One region of the Pseudomonas citronellolis genome, then DNA from elsewhere that is predicted to be linked to it. Evidence: riboswitches for the same ligand, from Rfam matches in the RefSeq annotation. Region 1 holds a riboswitch; each other region holds the start of a gene.

What was found. Region 1 has a riboswitch for fluoride ahead of PcP3B5_RS31980 (hypothetical protein). Riboswitches for the same ligand answer to the same signal wherever they lie in the genome.
Region 2: it holds a riboswitch for fluoride, as region 1 does, so the genes downstream of both, crcB (fluoride efflux transporter CrcB) here and PcP3B5_RS31980 (hypothetical protein) in region 1, are expected to answer to the same signal.
Region 3: it holds a riboswitch for fluoride, as region 1 does, so the genes downstream of both, PcP3B5_RS16965 (cation:proton antiporter) here and PcP3B5_RS31980 (hypothetical protein) in region 1, are expected to answer to the same signal.
Region 4: it holds a riboswitch for fluoride, as region 1 does, so the genes downstream of both, crcB (fluoride efflux transporter CrcB) here and PcP3B5_RS31980 (hypothetical protein) in region 1, are expected to answer to the same signal.

What each region holds. Positions count from the first base shown of each region.
Region 1 is NZ_CP014158.1:2,894,401-2,898,979, reverse strand. It holds gene PcP3B5_RS12830 (ATP-binding protein) at 225-1,790, shown strand; fluoride riboswitch at 2,147-2,209, shown strand; gene PcP3B5_RS31980 (hypothetical protein) at 2,241-2,606, shown strand; gene PcP3B5_RS12820 (MFS transporter) at 2,641-3,867, shown strand; gene PcP3B5_RS12815 (MFS transporter) at 3,877-4,579, opposite strand, start outside.
Region 2 is NZ_CP014158.1:1,339,442-1,344,020, reverse strand. It holds gene PcP3B5_RS06145 (class I SAM-dependent methyltransferase) at 1-80, opposite strand, end outside; gene PcP3B5_RS06140 (sensor histidine kinase) at 160-1,437, opposite strand; gene PcP3B5_RS06135 (response regulator transcription factor) at 1,427-2,110, opposite strand; gene crcB (fluoride efflux transporter CrcB) at 2,283-2,666, opposite strand; fluoride riboswitch at 2,730-2,792, opposite strand; gene groL (chaperonin GroEL) at 2,868-4,508, opposite strand; gene PcP3B5_RS06120 (co-chaperone GroES) at 4,555-4,579, opposite strand, start outside.
Region 3 is NZ_CP014158.1:3,912,618-3,917,196, reverse strand. It holds gene PcP3B5_RS16990 (hypothetical protein) at 1-7, opposite strand, end outside; gene PcP3B5_RS32390 (CatB-related O-acetyltransferase) at 227-997, shown strand; gene PcP3B5_RS32385 (CatB-related O-acetyltransferase) at 1,076-1,828, shown strand; gene PcP3B5_RS16975 (hypothetical protein) at 1,880-2,137, opposite strand; gene PcP3B5_RS16970 (hypothetical protein) at 2,500-2,916, shown strand; fluoride riboswitch at 2,949-3,010, shown strand; gene PcP3B5_RS16965 (cation:proton antiporter) at 3,147-4,391, shown strand; gene PcP3B5_RS16960 (universal stress protein) at 4,388-4,579, shown strand, end outside.
Region 4 is NZ_CP014158.1:3,907,373-3,911,951, reverse strand. It holds gene PcP3B5_RS16955 (HAD family hydrolase) at 1-54, shown strand, start outside; gene PcP3B5_RS16950 (histidine phosphatase family protein) at 75-701, shown strand; gene PcP3B5_RS16945 (DUF190 domain-containing protein) at 1,420-1,764, opposite strand; gene crcB (fluoride efflux transporter CrcB) at 1,778-2,161, opposite strand; fluoride riboswitch at 2,286-2,347, opposite strand; gene PcP3B5_RS16935 (LacI family DNA-binding transcriptional regulator) at 2,472-3,485, shown strand; gene PcP3B5_RS16930 (hypothetical protein) at 3,568-4,344, shown strand; gene PcP3B5_RS16925 (sugar kinase) at 4,337-4,579, shown strand, end outside.

The DNA of each region.
Region 1 (4,579 bases):
GCAGGTATCGCTGCTCGTCAGCGTCCCCGGCAACCAAGGTCTTCAAGGTTGCGCTACGTCCCGTAGTGACCACAGCCGTCCGCCCGCATCGCCTTTGCGGACATACGCCAGCCCTCGGCGTCGATGCCATCTACTTCCGCGCCTCAATCATCCGCAGCGCCCTCGCGCTGCCCCACGGGCCTCTTCTTTCACGCCCCTTCGGGCCCTCAAGCAGGAGCTACGCCATGAGTACGATTCGTCTCAAGACCAACCAGCATCAGTTTATCGCCAACCTGCGACATGCCTTCACCCCGGCCTCCATGCTGGGTGAGCTGCTGCAGAACGCTCGCCGGGCCAAGGCTCAGCACATCGAGGTCATCGTCGACAACAACACGCTCATCGTGCGCGACGACGGTACCGGCATTGCCGACCTGCAAACCCTGATCTTCATCGCCGAGTCCGGTTGGGACCAAGAGCTGAAAGAGCGGGAGAACGCATTCGGCCTCGGTGTCCTGTCGACCCTCTACTTCGCCGAATACCTGTCGGTACATTCGCGCGACCAGGCCTTCCGCGCGGCCACTGCAGCCATCATCCACGGCGATGCCATCGAGGTTCATCCCGCCATACCGCGCCTCGGTAGTGAAATACAGCTGGAGGGCGTGCAATCACCGCAGGCTACGCTCACCTTGTCGCAATGGGCAGCGGCACAGCTAGAGCGTCTATGCGAGGCATTCCCCGTGCCCATCTCGTTCAACGGTGTCGACCTTCCTCGACCCTTGGCCGACCCCACCTTGCCCTGGCTTGAAACAGCCGTGGGTAAGGTTCTACTCAACCTCGCCCCCCCTCCGTCACGGCGGCGCTGCTTCCTTCAGGGGCTCCCCCTTGGCGGCCGTTACTCGACCGATCCCAGGCAGCAGGTCGTACTGTTGCGCGATGACATGATCGCTCGCCTGCCCGATCGCCAGCACCTGCTCAACGAAGAGACGGACAATCGGCGGATACGGGACGCCATCAACGCCGCCTACCGGCAGGCACTGTTCGAAGCCAAGGAGCAACTGTCGGGCAGCGACTTCGTGTCGTCGTATGCCGAGACCTGCCTGTCATCCTCGAATGCGGACCTGCTGAATGACGTCCCCTTCGTGCCCCGTGCATGGTTCCGCAACTGGGAGGGCGAGCCACCTGGCTATCGTCGCTTCTGGGACCATCATCCGCTGAGTGGGATCGTGACCCGCCTGGAGCTGGAGGAGAAAGGCGTCTGGTCCATCGAGAGCGATGGCCGCGAGGAGTGGGCAGCGGAAAGCTACCTCGCCGCGCGGCAAGCCTTCCTGCTGGAAGAACCTCGTCTCGATGAACAGCACTGGCTGCGGCAGGTACGCCGAACCACCACATCTGATCAGGTGTGCGTCCACCATGGCGCCATACTCTATCGCGAGGACGCGCCTCCTTTGGCCGAGGCCCTCGAACTGGTCCTGGTCGAAGCGCTGAGCGTCAGCTTGAAAGGTGAGCCAGGCCAGTACCCGGTGAAGGCACTCCGCCAGGACGATACGCTCTACCTGACACCGAGCGCCGACTGCGTGACGCCACTCGTATCCGACTACATCTTCGATGATCGATACGACGAGGATGCCGAAGTGGAGGATGACGAGACGCTGTCGACCTTCATCGCCGTAGGCTGCTCACAGGTGCCCAGTGAAGTCGTAAAAGCACTACTACCTCGCGCGCTGCGCTTCGCCTCCCAGCCCAAGCTCGCCAAGGCAGTAGTTCGACTGGTCTTCGATAGCGAAGGGAAACTGCTGGAGGTGAAATCCTGACCGCGGCCATGAACGCTCCTTCGGGAGCGTTCTCTTTTCCGTTGATCACCAGCAGCGCCAACGCTGCCTGCCCATTCAATCAGAGCCCCACCGGCTTCCGATTTTCCACTGACTCGGTTCGCACCGCCCTGCGGATGAGAGTCTACTAAGTACTGGTAGCCCGTCAGATCAACTGGCAGGCACTCATGTTCCCTATCTCTTCGACCGCATCACTGTCCACGCCGAGCCCTGGCTCTGACCCGCTAGGACAAATGCCCGCCACTCCAATTACATTATCGCGCCGACTACTAGCAGTATGTTTGGATGATCTGATCGATCAAAATAGCCCCTCACCCCACTGGAGATTCTCTGCTAGGGTGAGTGCAGGAGATGGCATTCCTCCTCATAACCGCCCCCGTGCTGATGATGCCTACATGACCCCGGACGAGACCGTCCCCGGAGGAATGGATCATGTCATCAGCCACACAGCTGCTTTCAGGCCCCTCCGCGGTCGATCTGCTCAGCACGGATATACAGTCCGGCAAACTCCACAGCATCCTCTTCCCCCGCGTGCAACGGCCATCTCTAGCCAGCTCGCGCCCATATTCCCTCAGCCTCAGTCAAGCGGTCGACACCATCACCGCGGACCGCTACGAGCACGACTTCCAGCCCTTCTCCTCCCCCCACCTCCACAACTTCGCCGACAGCCTGTACCGGGAACAGCCCGAAGATAGCCTACTCCTCCTTGTCGAACGCAAGGACGACGGCGGGAGGACCTTTCGCATCGTCGAGGGCACCCCGTTGGCGATAGCATCCGGCACCGACCTGTATGCGTAAGTCTTCAGCGAGCCAGCCTGAGCCCGGACCCGGCGTGGCCTCGCAGCCATCCGGCGGATCGCAGCGTGCCGCCCTGCGCTTCATCCTGCTGATGGGCGTGCTGAGCTTCTTCGCCGACTTCACCTACGAAGGCGCGCGCAGCAGCATCGGGCCGTACCTGGCGACGCTGGGGGCGACAGCCACCATGGTCGGCGTGGTCACCGGCCTCGGCGAGTTGCTCGGCTATGGGCTGAGGCTGGTGTCGGGCCGGCTCGCCGACAGCACCGGGCAGTTCTGGCCCATCAGCATCGTGGGTTACCTGCTGCAGATGAGCGCCGTCCCAGCACTGGCCCTGACCCACGACTGGCCCAGCGCCGCCGCACTGATCGTGCTGGAACGGGTCGGCAAGGCAGTGCGCAACCCACCACGCGACGTGATGCTGGCCCAGGCCGCCAAGCAGGTCGGAGGCTACGGCTGGACGTTCGGTATCCACGAGGCTCTCGACCAGTTCGGCGCCATGCTCGGCCCCCTGCTGGTGGCGGCGGTACTCGCCCGCCAGGGGGACTACCGCAGCGCCTTCGCCCTGCTGCTGGTGCCGGCCGCGCTCAACATCGGCCTGGTGCTGCTGACGCGCTGGCTCTACCCGCGCCCCCAGGACATGGAGAACGAACCAGGCAACCCGGCGCAACACAACGGCCTGCCACGCACCTACTGGTTGTACTTCTGCGCCGCCCTGCTGGTGGCGGCCGGTTTCGCCGACTACCCGCTGATGGCCTACCACTTCAGCCGCACCCACAGCGTGCCCACACAGTGGATAGCAATCTTCTACGCGGTGGCGATGGGCGTGAGCGGCTGTGGCTCCCTGCTGTTCGGCCGCCTGTTCGACCGTTACGGCTTCAAGGTGCTGGTCGGCCTGACGCTGGCGAGCAGCGCCTTCGCCCCGCTGACGCTGCTCGGCGGCTTCTGGTGCGCACTCTGGGGAGCGGCGATCTGGGGTATGGGCATGGGCGTGCACGAATCCATCATCCCCGCCGCCGTCGCCCCCATGGTGCCCAGCACCCGCCGTGCCTCGGCCTTCGGCCTGTTCACCGCCGGCTACGGCATCGCGTGGTTTGCCGGCAGCAGTCTCATCGGCATCCTCTACGATCACTCGCTGGCGGCGACCGTGGCGTTCTGCGTGCTCAGCCAGTTGGCAGCCGTTCCAATCCTCTGGTACGTCGGCCAGCAGATCGGGAATCTGGCCCCAGGCGACGACCGCTACTCGCCACCAGCACCACCGTAGCAAGGCCCCTCAACGTCCGGCAGTACCGGACATCCGCGCCAACGCTCCAGTACCGGCGATCATCAGTACCGCCGCCAGCAGAAAAGCGAGTACGGGCGAAACGGAGGTCCAGAGCAAACCGACAGTAGCGCTCGAAACGAACTTCGCCGTACCGTTCACCGTGCCGAGCGCACCGTAGCTCAGAGCCAGTGTTTCCGGCTCCACCATGTCGGCGGTCACGGTGGACTCCAGGGCCTCCTGCACCGACACGTATAGGCCCGCAACGGTGAAGAGCAGCACCAGCAATGGCACGCTGTCCAGCCGCGACCAGAAGGCCAGTGCTGCCAGCAACGCCGTCAAGCCCCCCAGGGCATACCCTGCGACAAGCACCGGTAGCGAGCCCAACCGATCCGCCAACACACCGATGGGATAGGACGTCAGGACCTGGACCAGGTTGCGCCAGACATACAGCAGGCCGGCGACCTGAGCCGCCTGGACCACACCCAGCGTGCTGCTGAGCAACTGCGTGGCGGCGAGTATCAACAGGCTGTGACTGAAATCACCGACGCCGAACAGACCGACCGCCCCGAGGTAGCGCTTGAAGCGCAGAGGCAGACCCTTGAGGGTCTGGAAGAACTTCAGCTCGGGGTTCGCGGAGTGCTGCGGATCCTTGACCAGAGTCAGGAACGCCAGCACGGCAAGGACGCCGGGAATAACGCTCAGCCACAGCACC
Region 2 (4,579 bases), 1.6 Mb from region 1:
CGATGCTTGCGCAGGTAGCGCTCGGCATGCTGACGGTCGTACTTCTGGGAAAACTCAAGCTCGACGGGCTTGTCGCTCATGATGGGGTTCCTGCTCATTTTTTATACGAAACTAAGGGTGATTCTGTATCCATGCGGTCATGCGCATGTGAAAAATTCGTCAAGGCTCGCCCACCAGGCGAACCTCGAAACGGCATCCGTGGGGCTGCGCCGGCGTCAGGCCGACTTCCCAGCCTTCCGCCGCGCAGATTCGCTTCACCAGCGAAAGGCCCAGGCCAAGGCCCTCGCCGCGCTGTTGCGGGCCACGGACGAAGGGCTGGAACATGCGTTCGCGCTGCTCCTCGGGGATGCCCTGGCCGCTGTCCTCGACGACGAAACCGCTGTCGGTCAATTGCAAGCGGATATGTCCGGCGTCCGTGTAGTGCATGGCGTTGCGCAACAGATTGCTCATCACCGAGCGCAGGAAAGCCGCGTTGTATTCCTCCGGCGGCACGCCCTGCACCTCGTAGATCAGCTGCAGCCCCTTGGCCTCGATGGGCCCGCGCCATTGCCCGGCCAGGTCGTCGGCGATGCGCTGCAGGCCGGCCCGCGGGGCGATGTCCAGTTCCTTGGTGCGCGAGCGCGCCAGCATCAGGAAGGTCTGTACCAGGTCGCGCATTTCCTCGCTGGCGCTGGCGATCCGCGCCAGCTGGGTGCGTGCCTTCGGGCTCAGGCCCGGTTCCTCGGCAAGCAGTTCGCTGCTGGTGGCGATCACCATCAGCGGCGTGCGCAGTTCGTGGCTGACGTCGCTGGTGAACAGCTTCTCGCGGGTCAGCACCTGGTGCAGTTGGCCGATCGCATAGTCGAAGGCCTCGGCCAGTTCGCCGACCTCGTCGTGGGCGTAGTCCGGCGCCAGCGGCGGCGCCAGGTCCAGCAACTGGTCGCGGTGGCGCACCTGGCGCGCCAGGCGCACCACCGGCTCCATCACCTTGCGCGAGAGCAGCCAGCCGAGCAGGCCGGCCAGCGCCAGGCTGAGCACGTAGCCGGTCACCACGGCGGCGTACAGCACCTGCTCGCGCGCCTCGAAATCGCTCTGGTCCTGCAGCAGCACGTAGCGGCGGCCGTCGGTGTCGCGCACCAGCGCGTGGAACGACAGCTCGCCGTCGAACACTTCGTGGAAGCCCGACTCCAGGCGCCGCAGCGCCGGCGGCATGGCGTAGATGCCGACGCCGTCGCTGACGAAGAAGCGCATGCCGGGGTCCAGCCGCGGGCCCCTGCCGCTGTGCAGGTCCTCGTTGATGATGCGGTCCAGTTCGCCGCCCAGGTCACGGGAGATCAGGCGTTCCTCGACCACGTGCACCACGCCGACGATGCTCAGGGAAAACAGGCCGCCGACCAGCGCGGTCATGAACACGAAGGCAAAGACGATCCGGCGGGAAAGGCTCTGCCTATACTCCATTCGTTTCCTCCGCCAGGCGGTAGCCGACACCGTGGACGGTGTGCAGCAACGGCAGGGCGAAAGGCTTGTCGATCACCTGGCGCAGTTGGTGCACGTGGCTGCGCAGGCTGTCGCTGTCCGGGCAGTCGTCGCCCCAGACGGCTTCCTCGAGTACGTCGCGGCGCACCACGTGGGGGCTCTTCTGCATCAGCACGGCCAGCAGCTTGAGGCCGATGGGGTTGAGCTTGAGCGCCTTGCCGGCGCGGTTCACTTCCAGGGTGTCGAGGTTGTAGCTCAGGTCCGCCACCTGCAGTTCGCGGCGGCCGCCGCCCTGGGTCCGGCGCAGCACCGCCTCGATGCGCGCGGCCAGCTCCGACAGGGCGAAGGGCTTGAGCAGGTAGTCGTCGGCGCCGGAGCGGAAGCCTTGCAGGCGGTCATCCAGTTGGTCGCGGGCGGTCAGCATGATCACCGGGGTGTCGCGCCGCGCGTCTTCGCGCAGGCGCCGGCACAGGGTGAAACCGTCCAGGCCGGGCAGCATCACGTCCAGGACGATCAGGTCGTAGTGCGCGGTGGCCGCCAGGTGCAGGCCGGACAGGCCGTCCTGCGCGCAATCCACCGTGTAACCCTTGAGCCCCAGGTAATCCGCCATGTTGGCCAGGATATCCCGGTTGTCTTCCACCAACAGAATCCGCATGTTCCTCTCCGCTTTGCAGGGCACCCTAGACTAGCTCGCTTAATTGGAACTTAAGCGTCTTTGACGTTTTTTTCACAAAGCGCCAGGCCGCGCCAGCCGGGGCGTGAAGGGGATCGCGGGAGAGGTGTCGCGAAGAGTCGCGGGGGCGAACTCGCAGCGCCCCCGCGGCGGTTCATCTGCCCATCAGCCAGTTGCCGGTGAACAGGCCGAGCAGGGTCATCGCCAGGGAGCCGCAGACATGCACGGCGACCGCGCCCATGGCCCAGGCCAGGCGGCCTTCCTGCAGCAGGGTGACGACCTCGGCGGAGAAGGTCGAGAAGGTGGTCAGGCCGCCGCAGAAGCCGGTGATGATCAGCAGCCGCCACTCCGGGGCGATGCCCTGGGCGCTGGCGAAGTAGGCGACGGCGACGCCGATGATGTAGCCGCCGATCAGGTTGGCGGCCAGGGTGCCGGGAGGGACGTTGGGCATCAGGCTGTTCAGCTTGAGGCCGAGGTACCAGCGCAGCAACGCGCCGATGGCGGCGCCGAGGGCGATGGCGAGAACGGGTTTCCACATGATCCTGTCCTTGAGGGGCTTTCGGACAGGCCGCAGGCGAACGCCTACGCGCCTGGTCCAGGTAAATGCGTAGGCATCATCAGCCACGGGGGCGGTTGAAGGAGGAATGCCATCTCCTGCGCGGCACATCTTGGCACAAAGGGCCGGAAACGAAAAAGCCCCGCCGAAGCGGGGCTATTTCTCAGCCTGGGGCCGGGAGGCTTACATCATGCCGCCCATGCCACCCATGCCGCCCATGTCCGGCATGGCCGGAGCGGCCTTGTCGTCCACCACTTCGGCAACCATGGCCTCGGTGGTGATCATCAGGCCGCCGATGGAGGCAGCGGCCTGCAGGGCCGAACGGGTGACCTTGGCCGGGTCCAGGATGCCCATCTCGATCATGTCGCCGTAGACACCGGTAGCGGCGTTGAAGCCGAAGTTGCCGGAGCCTTGCTTGACCTTGTCGACCACCACGCTCGGCTCGTCGCCGGCGTTGGCGACGATCTGGCGCAGCGGGGATTCGACAGCGCGGCGCAGCAGGGCGATGCCGACGTTCTGGTCTTCGTTGTCGCCCTTCAGGCCTTCGATGGCCTGCAGTGCGCGCACCAGGGCCACGCCACCGCCGGGGACCACGCCCTCTTCCACCGCAGCGCGGGTAGCGTGCAGGGCATCTTCGACGCGGGCTTTCTTCTCTTTCATCTCGACTTCGGTGGCAGCGCCGACCTTGATCACGGCAACACCGCCGGCCAGCTTGGCCAGGCGCTCTTGCAGTTTCTCGCGGTCGTAGTCCGAGGAGGTCTCTTCGACCTGCTTGCGGATCTGGGCGACGCGGGCCTCGATGTCGGCCTGGGCGCCGGCGCCGTCGATGATGGTGGTGTTTTCCTTGTTGATGGTCACGCGCTTGGCGTTACCCAGGTGCTCCAGGGTGGCGCCTTCCAGGCTCAGACCGACTTCTTCGGAGATGACGGTACCGCCGGTCAGGACGGCGATGTCCTGCAGCATGGCCTTGCGGCGATCGCCGAAGCCCGGGGCCTTGACGGCGGCGACCTTGACGATGCCGCGCATGTTGTTGACCACCAGGGTGGCCAGGGCTTCGCCCTCGACATCCTCGGCGACGATCAGCAGCGGACGGCCGGCCTTGGCGACGGCTTCCAGCACCGGCAGCATTTCGCGGATGTTGGAGATTTTCTTGTCGACCAGCAGCAGCAGCGGGTTTTCCAGCTCGGCCACCATGGTGTCCGGCTTGTTGATGAAGTAGGGCGACAGGTAGCCGCGGTCGAACTGCATGCCTTCGACGACGGACAGTTCGTTTTCCAGGCCCGAGCCTTCTTCTACGGTGATGACGCCTTCTTTACCGACCTTGTCCATGGCTTCGGCGATGATCTGGCCGATGGATTCGTCGGAGTTGGCGGAGATGGTGCCGACCTGGGCGATGGCCTTGGAGTCGGCGCACGGCTTGGCCAGGTCCTTCAGCTGGGCGACGATGGCGATGGTGGCCTTGTCGATGCCGCGCTTCAGGTCCATCGGGTTCATGCCGGCGGCAACGGCCTTCAGGCCTTCGTTGACGATGGCCTGGGCCAGGACGGTGGCGGTGGTGGTGCCGTCACCGGCGGCGTCGTTGGCCTTGGAGGCAACGTCTTTCACCAGTTGGGCGCCCATGTTCTCGAACTTGTCCTTCAGTTCGATTTCCTTGGCGACGGACACGCCATCCTTGGTGATGGTCGGTGCGCCGAAGGACTTGTCCAGCACCACGTTACGGCCTTTCGGGCCGAGGGTGGCCTTGACGGCATCGGCCAGGACGTTCACGCCGACCAGCATTTTCTTGCGAGCGGAATCGCCGAATTTGACTTCTTTAGCAGCCATGTTCTGTTTCCTCTAAATCGAATTCAGTGGGGTTGGGGCGGACTGATCAGTCTTCCAGGACGGCGAGGATC
Region 3 (4,579 bases), 1.0 Mb from region 1:
GCCGCATGCTCGTATCCTCCTCTTGTTCTCGCACCAGCCTACGCCGCTGGCGGCGTCGGCGGCGGCGGCCGGCCGAGCGGTAGGCGCTGGGGGCGCTTTCTTCGCGTGAGAGCATCGCTCGCAGTTGACCGGTTGCGCCGCGCTGAAAACTTCGGCGCAGGCCTGCCATGTACGCACAGGTACAGTAAAATGCCGGCCCCCTTACAAACGGCAAGGCCCGACCTTCATGTTCAAGACCTGGCGCGACAGCTACTGGAAACGTTGGCTGGAACGGCACGATACCGAGTTCCGCAGCGGCGTCAGCCAGCTGGGGCGCAGTAAGCGCCTGATCGTCGAGGCCCCCGCGCGCATCGGCGAGGCCGATTTCAAGCTGCGTGACCAGGAACTGCACATCGGCGCCTTTGCCGTATTGCGCAAGACGCTGTTCCACCGCGTGTCGCACATCGGCCGCTATGTCACCACTGGCCAGGACTCGCGCGTCGGCCTCGGCGCGCGGGCCCACCCGCTGGACTGGCTGAGCACCAACTCCGTGCAGTACGAGCCGGGCTTCTTCGACCGTTTCGACGCGCCGCGGCTGCGCTACGAAAGCGTGGGCGACAGCGATACCTGGATCGGCAACGACGTCTTCATCGGCGAGGGCGCGGCAGTGCTGAGCGGGGTGAAGGTCCACGATGGCGCCGTGGTGGCCGCTATGTCGGTGGTGACCCGCGACGTGCCGCCCTATGCCATCGTCGCCGGCTCGCCGGCGAAGATAGTGCGCTACCGTTTCGCGCCGGACATCTGCGAACGCCTGCAGGCCAGCCGCTGGTGGGACCTGGCGCCGCAACAGGTCGCGGCCCTGCCGATGAACCGCATCGAGGACGCCCTGGAGCGCATCGAGGCCTTGCGCGCCAGCGGCGAGGCGCAGGACGCGCTATTCCCCCGGGTGGAAATACGCCGCCAGGGCTGCCGCGTGCTGGCCGGAGGGCAGGGCGCCGCCACCACGGCCGCCGCGTGATCCATTTCGAGCGAACCTTGCAGCCATCCCGCCTGTCAGAGGTCCGTATCGGAAAACATACAAAGGATCACGGACCCCATGTTGAAGCGTTGGCGCAACAGTCACTGGAAGCACTGGCTGGAAGGCTACGACATCGAATTCCGCAGCGGCGTCAGCCGCCTGGGGCGCGGCAAGCGCCTGTTGGTCGAGGCGCCGGGCAGCATCGGCGAGGCGGAGTTCAAGATCTACCGGGACGAGATGCACATCGGCGCCTTTTCCACCATCCGTGCCACCAGCTTCCACCGCATTTCGCACATCGGCCGCTTCAGCTCCACCGGCCAGCTCTGCCGCATCGGCCTGGCCGCCCGGGCGCACCCGATGGACTGGCTGAGCACCAGCTCGGTGCAGTACGAGCCGGGCGTGTTCGACCGCTACGACACGCCGCGCCAGCGCTACGAGGACACCGACGCCGACACCTGGATCGGCAACGACGCCTTCATCGGCGAGGGCGCAGTGGTGATGAGCGGGGTGAAGATCCACGACGGCGCCGTGGTGGCCGCCATGTCGGTGGTGACGCGCGACGTGCCGCCCTACGCCATAGTCGCCGGCTCGCCGGCCAAGGTGGTGCGCTACCGCTTCCCGCCGGACATCTGCGAGCGCCTGCATGCCAGCCGCTGGTGGGACCTGGCGCCGGCGCAGATCGCCGCGTTGCCGTTGCAGCGCATCGAGGAGGCGTTGGAGCGTGTGGAGGCCTTGCGGGCCAGCGGCGAGGCGCGGCCGCCGATCTATCCGAACATCGAAATCCGCCGCCAGGGCTGCCGCCTGCTGTCCGAGGGGCCGGCCAGCTCGTGAAGCGCGGGGCGGCACTGCTGCGCCGCCCCGCACGCAAGCGCCCAGAGGCGCTCAGCTCCGGCTCTGGGCCAGTCGGTAGAGTTGCCGCGCTTCCGCCGCCATCGGCAGCAGGGCCGAGACCAGTCGGGCCTGGCCTTGTACCAGCGGCATTTCGTCGGGGCAGTCCGCCAGCAGGCAGAGCAGGTCTTCCAGGGCTATCAGGCGACGCTCGGCGGCCTCGTACAGATGCTCGGCGGGGGCGCTGGCGTCGACGAACAGCACGTCGTCGTGGGGTTGCGAGAGGGTGGTGACGGGTTGCAGGTCAGTCATGGTGCGCCTCCAGGGTGTGGAGGGCGAAGTACGGATAGTGCATGTTCCATTGCTCCTGAGCGGGATCAAGAGCCGCCTCCCGGAAAAGGGAGGCGGACCGTACGGGGGTAGGATACCGCAGCAAAGGAGACGGCAGGCCCGAAGGCCTCCCCGGACGGCCCGCCATGGAACGTGAGTGCATACAACGATGGACCGACTGCTCTCACGGCTACGACGCACCACCCTTTACTGCGGGATCCTACCCCCGACCACAACAAGGTTGCGGCAGGGCGGAATCTATCCAGCGCCCTCGTAGGACCTCAAGGCGATTTCAGCGTGGGAATTTTCACGAAGGGTAGCGGCGCGGAACCGGCCGAATCGCTATGCTCGACGCCATGAACGGCCAGCTCCCCCTCCGCCAACCCTGCCCGCCGGGCGCCTGCGATTGCGGGCGCGAGGCGCTGCTGGCCGAGCCCCATGGTGACATCCGCATCCTCCTGCTCACCCGCCAGGAAGAGCAGCGCCTGGTACAGCGCCTGGAACAGCTCAAGGACCTGGCCGACCTGCAGCACATGCAGCAGCGCATGTACGAACAGCTCGGCCTGCGCCTGAGCATCGCCCCCGGCTTCAACGAGGTGCGCAGCATGCGCGGTCTCGACATCCGCATCGCCGCGCAGCCCGGCCTGTGCCGCAAGACTCGCCAGGCCATCCCCGCGGCCATCCGCCGGGGCCTGGAACGCACCCCGGAAATCGCCTGGCGCCTGCTCGACTCCTTCGACCTGCTGGGCGGCAGCCACTAGGGGCGTGCATTTTCCCAAGGCTTTGCTAATGTCGTTAGGCAGGAGATGGCATTCCTCCTCTAACCGCCCCCCGGCTGATGATGCCTACGCATAACCCTTCATGGGCGGCGTAGGCATTGTTCTGCTGTCCATGGTTTGCCCGTGGACAGCGAACATGCCCAACCCATCCCGTTCCGCCGCTTTTCCTCTTGCGCTCCGCGCCGTCCCCCGGCTTCAGCGGAGCCGCCGCCATGACTGAGATCTGGGCCCAGGCCGCCCTGTGGCTGGGGCTGGCGCTGCTGGCGACGCTGGTGTCGATCTTCCTGCGCATCGCCACGGCATTGTCGGAAATCGTCGTGGGGACCATCGCCCAGCTGATCATCGGCGCGCTGCTGGGCATGGCGGTGCTGCAGGGCGACGCCAGCTGGATCAAGTTCCTCTCCGGCGCCGGGGCCATCCTGCTGACCTTCCTGGCCGGCGCCGAGCTGGACCCGAAGGTGTTCCGCACGCATTGGAAGCAGGCCACGGTCATCGGCCTGGTCGGCTTCGTGGTGCCCTTCCTCGGCTGCGCGGCGCTGGCGCGCTGGGGCCTGGGCTGGGACGCGCAGGCCAGCTGGCTGGCCGGCATCGCCATGTCCACCACCTCGGTGGCGGTGGTCTACGCGGTGATGCTGGAGTTGGGGCTGAACACCAGCGAGTACGGCAAGATCGTGCTGGCCGCCTGCTTCGTCAACGACCTGGCCACGGTGATCGCCCTGGGGCTGATCTTCGCCCCCTTCACCCTGAAGACCGCCGGTTTCGCCGGGGCCCTGGTCCTGGCCGCGCTGTTGCTGCCGTGGCTCACCCCGCGCTTCTTCCGCCGCTTCGGCGGCCGCCCTTCGGAGCTGGAGGCCAAGTTCCTCATGCTCTGCCTGTTCGGCCTGGGCGCGGCGGCGACCTGGGCCGGCAGCGAGGCGGTGCTGCCGGCCTACCTGATCGGCATGGTGCTGGCCGGCACCGTGGGCAAGGACCACGCGCTGATCCGCCGCCTGCGCACCCTGACCTTCGGCCTGCTGACGCCGTTCTACTTCATCCGCGCCGGCTCGCTGGTGTCGCTGCCGACCCTGGCCGTCGCGCCCGCGGCCTTCGTGCTGCTGTTGCTGGTGAAGATGCTCAGCAAGCTGGTGGGCGTGTACCCCACCTGCCTGGTCTACGGCTCGCCGCGCCGGGAGGGGGCCTACACCACGCTGCTGATGTCCACCGGGCTGACCTTCGGCACCATCTCGGCGCTGTTCGGCCTGGCCCACGGGCTGATCGACCAGGGCCAGTATTCGGCGCTGGTGGCCGCGGTAATCGGCAGCGCTGTGGTGCCGACGCTGATCGCCAACGCCTTCTTCCTGCCCCGGCACCTGCTGCCCAAGGGCGACCCGCAGGAGGAGGGCGCCGCCCCGCCGGCAGAGCCCGCGCGCCACGACGACTTGCGCCCGCAGACGCGGCGCAGAGGAGGTGAAGCATGATCAAGCGCATCCTGGTGGCCTACGACGCCTCCACCGCGGCGGAGCTGGCCCTGAACTTCGCCAACGAGCTGGCCGAACGCTTCGGCGCCGGCCTGCACATCCTCTCGGTGGCGCAGCCGCCGGAGTTCGGCGACGAGGTGGAGACCGAGGCGGTGATCGAGCGCTCCCGCGCGCATTTCCACCACGCC
Region 4 (4,579 bases), 1.0 Mb from region 1:
GCCCTGGATATGCTGACCCACCCGCAGCGCATTATCGCCAGCCTGCGCTGCTGAACCTTCGAAGGAGCAGGACGATGACCAGGATCATTCTGACCCGCCATGGCCACGTGGACTGGATCGCCCCGGAACGCTTCCGCGGCCGCGCCGAACTGCCGCTGTCGGCCCTGGGCCGGCGCCAGGCCGAGGCGGTGGCGCGGCGCATAGCCGAAAGCTGGCAGCCGGTGGCCATCTACACCAGCCCGCTGTCGCGCTGCATCGATACCGGCGCCGCCATCGCCCAGGCCACCGGTGCCCCGGCCCAGGCGCTGGAAGGCCTGGCGGACACCGACTATGGCCAGTGGCAGGGCCTGACCCACGATGAAGTCCGCGCCCGCTGGCCGGAAGAACACCGCACCTGGCTGGAGGCGCCGGACCTGGCGGCCATCCCCGATGGCGAGAGCCTGGCCGACGTGCTGGCCCGGGGTACCCGGGTGCTGCGTGAGGTGCTGCGACGTCACGCTGGGCAGACGCTGGTGTTGGTGGGGCATGACAGTATCAATCGGGTTCTGTTGCTGCAGGCGCTGGGGTTGCCGTTGGCGCGGTATTGGCGGTTGAAGCAGGAGCCTTGTTGCGTCAATGAGATTGGCGTTGAGGATGAGGTGTTTACGTTGTATCGGATCAATGAGACCTATCATCTGGTTGGGCTGAAGGCTGAAGGCTGAAGGGGTGAGGCCGTTTTCAACGGCGGATAATCGCGGACGGAGTCCGCTCCTACGGTTCCAGGACGCACGGCTTTTCGTGCTCGCGAACGGTGCTCACCTGTGGTTGCGGTGTTTTGGCTGGACGCCTTTCCCTCTCCCTAACCCTCTCCCTGAAGGGAGAGGGGACCGTTCGGTGCGGTCTGGTTTTCCCGAGTCAGCCGGCAAGCAAGGTGGTTTCCGGCTGAAACCACTCCTTATCTCGGCACGGTCTGGCCCCCTCTCCCTTCAGGGAGAGGGCTGGGGAGAGGGCGCTCTTAAACCAGACACCTACGCCCGTTCGCGAGCAAGCTCGCTCCTACGAAGAGCACCTCGGCGGCTCCAGGGAACCTCGGGCGTAGGAGCGGACTCCGTCCGCGATTGGATTCGCCGGCCACGCCGGACGTCCCGGTGGCACAGCCAACGGCGCAGTATCAGGATGACTCCGAAGTCTCCGCCCGCTCCGAACGGCCCCCTCTCCCTCCGGGAGAGGGCTGGGGTGAGGGGCCGGAATCAACCCAATGCGCCATCGCCAACGGTAAACACGGCTCGCGAGCAAGAACAGGGCGCCGCTTCGCGCCTACGAAAGCAGTGAGCACCTCAATGCCTGGAAGTCGGTGCCTTGCCAGTGGGCGTGCACGCCACCGATTCGTGGGTTTCCTCGCGGGTAACGACCTGGATGTCCAGCGGATCTGCGTAAGCGTCAGCTGGCAGGAGCGTCGCGGTCGGCCTTGCGCTTGCCCACGGTGCCCATTTCCACGGGGGTCTTCACGTAGAACAGGGCGAGGTCCTCGGCCTCCAGGCGTTCGAACAGGCGCTCGCACTCGTCCTCGGTGACGGCCAGGCAGATTTCCACCGGCTGGTCGGCCAGTTCGAAGAAGTGGTAGGAGTGCACCCGCCCGGCGTGGCCGAAACCTTCCGCGCCGACGACCAGGGTGGCGCCCTTGAGCTTCATGCCCCGGGCCAGGTCGACCATCCAGTCGGTGATCAGCTTGCCGCCGTGGCGGCGGCTCTGTTGGGTGAAGAATGTCACCAGGTAGCCTTTCATGATTGCGCCTCCGTCAGCGTGCGCCCAGCAATGTGTAGGTTAGAACGCCCGCGGCGGTCGCCAGCAGCGAACCTACGACGTGCACCGCGATTTCCCCCAGCGCCCAGGCCACGCGGCCGGTCTGCAGCAGCGAGAAGGTTTCCGCGGAAAAGGTCGAGAAGGTGGTCAGGCCGCCGCAGAAGCCGGTGATCAGCAGCAGGCGCCATTCCGGGCTGAGGCTCGGGTTGGCGGCGAAGAAGGCCACGGCCAGGCCGACGACGTAGCCGCCGATCATGTTGGCGGCCCAGGTGCCCGGCGGAATGGTGGGGAACAGGGCGTTGAGCTGCAGGCCGAGGAACCAGCGCAGCAGGCAGCCGATGGAGCCGCCGAGGACGATCACCAGGATGGATTTCAACATGCCGGCGAGCCCCCATGGAAAGAGGGTACGGGCGATGCGGGGGAGGGGAATGGGTGGGGTGTTGCGGTCACGGTCCTGTCCTTTTGCAAAAGGACAGGACGCACACCTACGCACCCTGTCCAGGGTTCACGTAGGCATCATCAGCACGGGGGCGGTTAAAGGAGGAATGCCATCTCCTGGGTTTCAACCCTAGCAGAATCCCGTTGCGTCCGCCGGCGCTTGACGACAGACTTCATCCCTGATTTATTGAAACCGGTTTCATAACCCTTCCCGCAGAAGCGCATACAAAAGGATCGAAAGGGTGAACGACATGCTGCCGCCTGCCCGCGGGCGGATCACCATCAGCGAGGTGGCCCGTGCTGCCGGCGTTTCCAAGGCCACGGTCTCGCGCTACATCGGCGGCGACCGGCAACTGCTCGCCGACGCCACCGCCCAGCGCATCGAGGCGGTGATCGAGCAGCTCGGCTACCGCCCCAACCGCATGGCCAGCGGCCTCAAGCGCGGCCGCACGCGGCTGGTCGGCATGCTCCTGGCGGACATCCGCAACCCTTACTCCATCGCCGTGATGCACGGCGTGGAGACCGCCTGCCGCCAGCACGGCTACAGCCTGGTGGTGTGCAACACCGACCGCGACGACGAGCAGGAGCGCCTGCACCTGGAAGCGCTGCAGTCGTACAACGTCGAAGGCCTGATCGTGAACACCCTCGGCCACCATGCCGGCGAGCTGGCCAGCCTGGCCCGCGAGCTGCCCATGGTGCTGGTGGACCGCCAGCTGGAAGAGCTGCGCTCCGACCTGGTGGGGCTGGACAACGCCGATGCCGTGGAGCAGGCCCTGGACCACCTGCAGGCCCGCGGCTACCGCGACATCCTGGCGGTCAGCGAGCCGCTGGACGGCACCAGCTCGCGGCAGGAGCGGGTGGCCGCCTTCCAGGCCTCCATCGCCCGCCGGCCCGGCCTGCGCGGCCAGGTGCTGGAAACCGGCGGCGACCTGCGCGGGCAGCTGGCCGCCTTCCTCGCCGGCGCCGGGCACGGCCCGCAGGCGCTGTTCACCTGCAACGGCGTGGCCACCCTGTGCGCCACCCGCACTCTGCACGAGATGGGCGTGCGCCTGTTCGACGACGTCGGCCTGCTGGCCCTCGACGAACTGGACTGGTACCCCCTGGTCGGCGGCGGCATCACCGCCCTGGCCCAACCCACCGAACGCATCGGCCAGGCGGCCTTCCAGTGCCTGCTGGAACGCCTGCAGGGCGCCACGCTGCCGGCGCGGCGTCTGGACCTGCGCGCCGAACTCATCGTCAGAGGCTCCACCCCAGCACGCGGCTGAAACCGGGGCGGCGCGGCGCCGCGATGGTTTTCGGTCAGAAATGAAACCGGTTTCATCCGGCTGAACGAGAAGGACAAGAACAATGCACGCGAACCCCGTATCCATCAGCCTGTCCAGTTTCGGCGCCGATGCCGTGCGCCAGCGGGGCCAGGCCGCCTACCTGGCGCTGCTGGCCGAGGCCGGCGCGAGCCGCGTCGAATGGCGCGAAGAACTCTTCGACGCGCTGCCCGATGCCGCCACCCTGGCCGCGGCCAGCGCCGCCCAGGGCCTGGAAAGCCTGTACTCGGCGCCGCTGGAGCTGTGGCGCGCCGACGCCAGCCTGGAGCCGGCGGTGGCCGAACGCCTGCGCCTGGCAGGGGAGGCCGGCGCCGTGGCGCTGAAGGTTTCCCTCGGCCACTACCGCGACGAATGCGACCTGGAGGCCCTGCGCCCCTTGCTGGCGCAGGGGCCGGCGCTGCTGGTGGAGAACGACCAGACCGCCCAGGGCGGCCGCGTCGAGCCGCTGCTGCGCTGCTTCCGCCGCGCCGCCGAGCTGGGCCTGCCGCTGGCCATGACCTTCGACATCGGCAACTGGCATTGGCAGGGCGAGTCGCCGCAGCAGGCCGCGCGCCTGCTCGGGCCCTGGGTGCGCTACGTGCATTGCAAGGCGGTGCGCCGCCGCGAGGACGGGCGCCTGGTGGCCATACCACCGCAGCCCGCCGACCTCGACGAGTGGGAGGCGCTGCTGGCGCGCTTCGCCCCCGGCGTGCCGCGCGCCATCGAATACCCGCTGGCCGGCGACGACCTGGCCAGCCTGACCCGCGAGCAGGTCGCGCAACTGGCGCAGTTGGGCCGCGCCGCGGAGGTGCGCCATGGCTGAACACGACGTGCTCTGCTTCGGCGAGACCATGGCCATGTTCGTCGCCGAGCAGTGCGGCGACCTGGCCGAGGTGGAAGGCTTCGGCAAGCGCATCGCCGGCGCCGACAGCAACGTGGCCATTGGCCTTGCGCGCCTGGGCCTGCGGGTGAACTGGCTGAGCCGGGTGGGCGACGACAGCCTGGGCCGCTTCGTGCTCGCCAGCCTGCGCCGCGAGGGCCTGGACTGCGACGGCGTG